3 regions of the Ethanoligenens sp. genome follow, and region 1 is predicted to be linked to each of the others. Evidence: riboswitches for the same ligand, from Rfam matches in the RefSeq annotation. Region 1 holds a riboswitch; each other region holds the start of a gene.
The links. Region 1 has a riboswitch for thiamine pyrophosphate ahead of ABF463_RS03540 (thiazole synthase). Riboswitches for the same ligand answer to the same signal wherever they lie in the genome.

Region 1 (2,271 bases):
CGCTGACGTATCCATCAAAGCAGGAAGCGGAAGCGCGCTTGGCGGCATGGCAGAGTGAACGGCAGCAATACAAAATTGCGCTGGATGCGGCGGAGAAAGCCTATCTGGAAAGCAGAACCCATTTAGAAAATGGTCGCGCCGTATTGGAAAACGATGCCCAGCGGCTCACCCAAATGCAGCAGACGCTTGAAACTGCGCGGGCGGCACTGCAACAGATTTATGCGCAAAATGGGTTCGCAGATATCGATGCGTTCCGTGCGGCACTGCGCACGCAGCCGGAGATTGATACGTTGCGGCAAACACTCGAAACCTATCGGGACGCCGTCAAACAGGCGGCGGCAGATCGCACACGCCTGGAAATGCAAACGGAAAGTCTAATGCCGCAGGATACCGCGCAAATACAGCAACTACTGACGGAACTGGAAGCACAAAAAGCGCTGGCTGTCGAACAAACGCAGACCCTGCGGGGACGATTGGAGAACAACCGGCGCGCTTTCACGGCGTTACAGGCGTTGCTGCGGGAGCAAGATGCGGCACAGCGGGCATTTGGAGCTGTCAGCCGCCTGTCCCGCACTGCCAGCGGCGAATTACCCGGCAAACCAAAATTGATGTTTGAACAATATGTACAAGCGGCCTATTTTACACAAATTTTGGCCGAAGCAAACAAGCGCTTTCGGTTGATGGCTGGCGGGCGGTACGAATTGCTGCGGCGAGAAGAAGCAGCAGACAACCGCTCACAATCTGGGTTGGATATTGACGTTCTCGACCACTATACCGGCAAAATCCGCTCTGCAAAATCGCTTTCTGGCGGAGAGTCTTTCAAAGCCTCACTTTCTCTGGCGCTGGGACTTTCGGATGTCATCCAGCAATATGCGGGCGGCGTAGAGGTGGATACGCTGTTCATTGACGAGGGCTTTGGTTCACTGGATGCACAGTCTCTGGAGCAAGCCATCCGTACCCTGCACGACCTGACACAAAACCATCGGTTGGTGGGCATTATCTCCCATGTCTCGGAATTGCAGGAGCGCATCGACCGCAAAATCATTGTGAACAAAGGATTGACCGGCAGCCATGTTTCTGTAGAAGGAGGATTATCGCAGCCATCGCCTGTTTCATCCGGTGAATAAAATTGACAAACCCATGCAACAAGGGTATACTAAAAGAAATAATAAATATTGCCAAGGCTCGGGGTGCCATGAGTGGCTGAGAGAAGGCGAACGCCTTTAACCCGTTGAACCTGATGTGGTCAAACCCACCGTAGGAAAGCTGCTGTCGTTGTACGTTTTGTGAGCTGTCCGAAAGGGCGGCTCTTTTTATTTGGTATGAATGTCTTGACTCCGTGTAAACAGCGGACAGGACAAAGCAGGAGGATTTGCACAATGAAAACCGACGTATTTGAAATCGGCGGCAAAACACTCAATAGCCGTATTTTTGTGGGCACGGGCAAATATCCCGACAACCGAATGATCTCGCAGGTAGTTGAAGCCGCAGGCGCAGAAGTGGTCACGGTGGCATTGCGCCGGGTCAATCTGTCTTCAACGGAAGAAAACCTGCTGCAATTTGTACCGAAAAACTGTACACTATTGCCCAACACCTCCGGTGCGCGCACAGCCGAAGAAGCCGTGCGCATCGCACGTCTGGCACGCGCGGCGGGGTGCGGCAACTGGATTAAAATCGAAGTAATTGCCGACCAGAAATACCTGCTGCCGGACAATGAGGAGACCCTTAAGGCCACCCGCATTCTGGTAGACGATGGCTTTCAAGTCTTCCCCTACATCTGTCCCGAATTGATGTGCGCCAAACGCTTGCAGGAGGCAGGAGCGGCCGCTGTCATGCCGCTCGGTGCGCCCATCGGCAGCAACCTCGGCCTGCAAACACGCGCCCTTATTCAGATTTTGATTGACGAAATTGACATTCCCGTCATCGTGGATGCTGGCATCGGCGCGCCATCTCAGGCCGCCGACGCGATGGAAATGGGAGCAGCAGCCGTTCTGCTCAACACCGGCATTTCTTCCGCGGCAGACCCCGTCGGCATGGCGGAAGCGTTCGGTCTGGCGATTCGTGCGGGACGGTTGGCCTATCGCAGCGGGCTGGGTTCCGCATCAGTGGTCGCCAATGCATCTTCCCCGTTGACGGGTTTTTTGGGTGAAACGGGTGCATTGGCATAAGAGGAGGTGCTTGTCATGGATTTTTACGACTACATACAGACTTATAAAGATTTCGACTTTCACGGTTTTCTGCAAAACACAACCGGGCAAGACGTTCAACGCG
Region 2 (2,271 bases), on a different contig from region 1:
AGCAAGTAATCCGCATTGTCAATTTATAAGTATAAAAAAAAGAGGCCTTTTGCAAATTTAATAATAGCGGAAATCACAGTGGCTGGGGACATGTCAGCACGGTGCATCCAGCACAGCAAAAATGAGGGAATATAAGGGTACAAAAGCGTCAATGTTTAGCCCAATATGAAAGAAGGCGTAAAGAGGAGCATCAGTGAAATTTAGGCTGGCTAAAACGGGCTTGGGGCTCGATCAGTGACCGGCATGGACGATAGAGCAAAATCCCTACGACCAGGCAGATGGCAAGGTCTGGAAGAAGATAGAACGCATTATAGAGGACAGAATAGGCCAATACATGTCCTTTTAAGAATGCGAGCGATTTTGGAAAACTGCCCACGTCGAACGCATATGCGTAAAAAATAACGACACCCGAGATGACGTGCGATACAAACCGAATGGCTACTGCTGTTACTATACCGAGCAGAAACTTGACAAAACCTCTGCCATAAATTCCGGCGAGACCCAGCGCTGAAAACGCAATGATATAATCAAGAAATGCAGATCCCACAATGCTTTGCCAGTGCATACCAGCAAAACTGGAAAGCAACCCTCCATCCAGTAGCAGTTTGATAATTGAGAATGTAAAACCGGTTAGTAGCCCCCATTTTGGGCCGTATTTATAGCCGGCGATAAGAATCGGAAGCATACTGCAAAAGGTGATTTCTCCGCCGAGCGGCATTTGCCACAGTTTTAGTAGACTGAGTACGACGGCAAGCGCGATTAATATTCCGCTTTCCACCAAGCGCAAAGTCCTTGCGTTCATTCTGGTTCTGGTTCCCCTGTTGAATGCTTGTTTTTGATTTTTCATTGTATTTACCTCCAATATACAAAAAACTGCGCTGGAAAACCGGCGCAGTTAAGTCTTCGTATTCCTACGCCGGCATTATCCGGATCAGGTTTCTGGGTTAGAAATATCAAAACATTTCTTCTCAGCCGAAATCATTCAGCACCCCATTCAATTGTTTTCCAATTATAATACATGTGTTTTCTTCTGTCAAGAAAGGCACACCGCTTCTCGCAGGCTTCCTTTGGGCAAAGACGGGCATATGTCTTATAACATGCACATTGTTATTCGCTGCAGGAATCGTACACACGCGGGGTATCTATGCACACAGCTTCTTTAAAGGTCTTGTGCCCGCTGGAATTTGCGGGGGAAGCTTTGCTGTCCGCCATAAAAATCCTCCTAAAGCGTAATGTAATTTCACTACACTACCATTCTATGAGGATGGACGGGAGATGTGATTGTATCAAAGTTTTTTCAGCCGGGCAAAATTGGCCATCAGTTTTTTGGTGCCGCAAGTATCAAATGCGATTTCCAGCAGCGTGTCTCCGCCCATAGATTTTGCTGATAATACTAAGCCATGACCGAATGTACCATGCCCAACGGCATCTCCTGGTGCGAACACGATTTTGGTTTGTACGGGTCTGGATACACCGGGGCGATCTAACTTGACCGGCGCGACAGGTGCCGCACGACGTATCTGCGGACGCTCGAAATGCGGCCGCATATCCTGCGCGTCTTTCAAGCTGTTTGGTATCTCATCCAGAAAACGAGACGGGCGATTGCGCACAGTCGTTCCAAATAACATGCGTGAGCCGGCGCAGGTCAATGTCAGACGACTTTTGGCGCGTGTAATGCCCACATACGCCAACCGACGTTCTTCTTCCAATTGCTCGGGATAAATCATGACACTCTGTCCGGGAAACACGCCCTCTTCCATGCCAGCTATAAATACGGCGGGAAATTCCAACCCTTTTGCGGCATGGATGGTCATCATCACGACAGTATCCGCCTGTCCGTCATAGTTGTCGATATCAGTCATCAGCGCTGCTTCTTCCAAAAAGCCTTCCAAAGAAGGTTCATCGGTGTTCTGTTCATAGTCGGCGGCGTTGGAAATAAGCGTGCTCAAATTTTCCTTGCGGCTTTTTGCTTCGTCGTCATCCCCAAGGGCAGAAAGATACCCACTCTCCTCCATCACCATGCGAATCAGTTCGTGCGGCGGAACCAACACGCATTGCCCCCGCATCCGTTCCAAGAAATTCATAAACGACTCGATACGCGCTGTTTTTTTGGAGAAATATTCATATTCCTGACAATGATCGAACACTTCATATAATGTTTGTCCGGTCTGTTCAGCAATTTGTTGTACGGCTGCCATGGTTGCGCTGCCAATGCTGCGTTTCGGTGCATTGACGATCCGCGAAAAATGCAGATTGTCACCCGGGTTGTTG
Region 3 (2,271 bases), on a different contig from region 1:
GTTCTGGATATCACAGATGCAGTTGACAACCCGGTTGAGAAACGTAAAATCATGTGAAACCAGGATAAACGACCCTTTAAATGCAGCCAGATATTTTGCCAGCCACTCGATATGCGCATGGTCAAGGAAGTTGGTAGGTTCGTCGAGCAGCAGCACATCCGGCGTTTGCAGCAAAAGTTTGGCCAGCATAACTTTGGCGCGCTGTCCCCCGCTCAGTTTGCTGACCGGCGTATCCAAGCCAAACGCTTTGATGCCCAGCCCCGCCGCCACTTTTTCCACATCGCTGTCAATGGCATAAAAATTGCCGCTGTCCAATATATCCTGCGCGTCGCCCATCTGCTGCAAAAGTTCCTGCAATTTTACGTCGTCCTTGCACGAAACGATCATTCCGTTCAATCGCTCGATTTCAGCCGCGGCGTCATATAAATACTGAAATGCCGTTTTTAAATATGCTCCTACCGAATCGGCATCCTTGATCTGTGCCTGTTGATCAAGATAACCGACCCGTATCTTGGGGTTCCAAAAAATGCGCCCATCATCCGGAATAGTGATACCCGCCAGCATGGTGAGCAGTGTACTCTTCCCCGCGCCGTTGTAGCCGGTCAGGCCCATTTTGTCTCCGCGAAACAAAGACAGCCCCGTATCTCTAAAAACGACCTTATCCCCAAATGTATGGGAAAGATTTGTAACTTCCAATAAACTCAATGTCTGTATCTCCTTTTAGCACGGCTGGAACGCCGCTGATCCTGTTATTTCAGTTAAAACTGCAATGGCAAGGCGTGCAATTCGGCCGTTTGCGCTGGAAACACAACAAAAAACACCGCATAGGCCAGACGACCTTTTGCGGTGCAAAAAGCCTCCATCATCGGGTATTTCCGCGGTCAAACAAGCCAAAAGGGCGCACTTACCCCTTTTTAGGCTGCTTCACTGCCAAAAATACCGAAACCGATGACAAAAGGCATTCTCCTTCATTCATGAATTGGCTGAGCAAATCACTGCCAACCAGCTTGTATTATAAAATACGGGATAACAATTGTCAAGGTGGTGCGCACGGTCGCTTGTGTATCAGTGTCGGTTTGCCAAACATGCTGGACAGTAAATTGGTAAATTCAGGGTCATTATTTGTCTGCACACACTCAACAGTGTGGTCCTACACGCGTAGAAGGACAGTCCGCCCGCCTGCCTTTACTTTTAGGCAAACGTATGCTATACTGTTTTTATTATACGCATGGGTATGCCTGTGCGTAGGACAATCACATATTGTTTGCGGGGGGACCGTTTCGGTTGAGAAGGTTAAAACCTGACCCTTTGAACCTGTTAGTTAAGACTGGCGTAGGGAAGCAAACGCAGCATTTCTGTTGCGTATCAAGCGTCTGCCTTTCGGGCAGACGCTTTTCTGATGGGTTTCCTGCGATTCTATGGAGGAGAACTGCATAATGTCATACACCACACAGATGGATGCTGCCGCTCAGGGCATCCTGACCGAACAAATGCGCGCCGTCGCCGAAAAAGAGGGAATGGACCCGCAGCTGCTGATGAAGCGTGTTGCCTCCGGACGCATCGCCATCCCGGCAAATAAGAACCATACGTCGCTGGTGCCGGAAGGCATCGGCGAGGGCATGAAAACCAAGATCAATGTCAACCTCGGCGTTTCCAAGGACTGCTGCAACATGGACGCGGAGCTGGAAAAAGTCAAGGAAGCCATCAACCTCAAGGCTGAAGCCATCATGGATCTCAGCTCCTATGGAAAAACGGGCGAGTTCCGCCGCCGCCTCATCGAGATGTCTTCCGCATCTATCGGCACTGTGCCGGTCTATGATGCCGTAGGTTTCTATGACAAAGATCTCGCGGACATCACGGCGGATGAATTCATCCGCGTCTTCGAACAGCACGCCCGGGACGGCGTGGACTTCATGACGGTACATGCGGGCATCAACCAAAGCACTGCCGCCACGTTCGCCCGCAACGGCCGCAAGCTCAACATCGTCTCGCGCGGCGGTTCGCTCATCTATGCATGGATGCAGCTGAAAAATGCGGAAAACCCCTTCTATGAGCGATTCGACGAACTGCTTGACATCTGTGAAAAATATGATGTAACACTGAGCCTCGGCGACGCCTGCCGTCCCGGCTGTATCGCGGATTCCACCGACGCCAGCCAGATTCATGAGCTGATGACCCTGGGCGAACTGACCAAACGTGCATGGGCACGCCACGTGCAGGTGATGATCGAAGGGCCGGGTCACATGCGCCTGAACGAAGTGGCCGCCAACG

Region 2: linked by a shared signal. The riboswitch ahead of ABF463_RS02870 (energy-coupled thiamine transporter ThiT) and the one ahead of ABF463_RS03540 (thiazole synthase) in region 1 are both predicted to bind thiamine pyrophosphate.
Region 3: linked by a shared signal. The riboswitch ahead of thiC (phosphomethylpyrimidine synthase ThiC) and the one ahead of ABF463_RS03540 (thiazole synthase) in region 1 are both predicted to bind thiamine pyrophosphate.

Annotation. Positions count from the first base shown of each region.
Region 1 covers NZ_JBDNLG010000013.1:20,428-22,698, reverse strand. The annotation lists gene ABF463_RS03545 (AAA family ATPase) at 1-1,127, shown strand, start outside; TPP riboswitch at 1,177-1,281, shown strand; gene ABF463_RS03540 (thiazole synthase) at 1,380-2,168, shown strand; gene thiH (2-iminoacetate synthase ThiH) at 2,184-2,271, shown strand, end outside.
Region 2 covers NZ_JBDNLG010000010.1:50,005-52,275, reverse strand. The annotation lists gene ABF463_RS02870 (energy-coupled thiamine transporter ThiT) at 191-847, opposite strand; TPP riboswitch at 892-1,003, opposite strand; gene ABF463_RS02865 (ATP-dependent helicase) at 1,287-2,271, opposite strand, start outside.
Region 3 covers NZ_JBDNLG010000050.1:8,225-10,495, forward strand. The annotation lists gene ABF463_RS08785 (ABC-F family ATP-binding cassette domain-containing protein) at 1-705, opposite strand, end outside; TPP riboswitch at 1,259-1,357, shown strand; gene thiC (phosphomethylpyrimidine synthase ThiC) at 1,437-2,271, shown strand, end outside.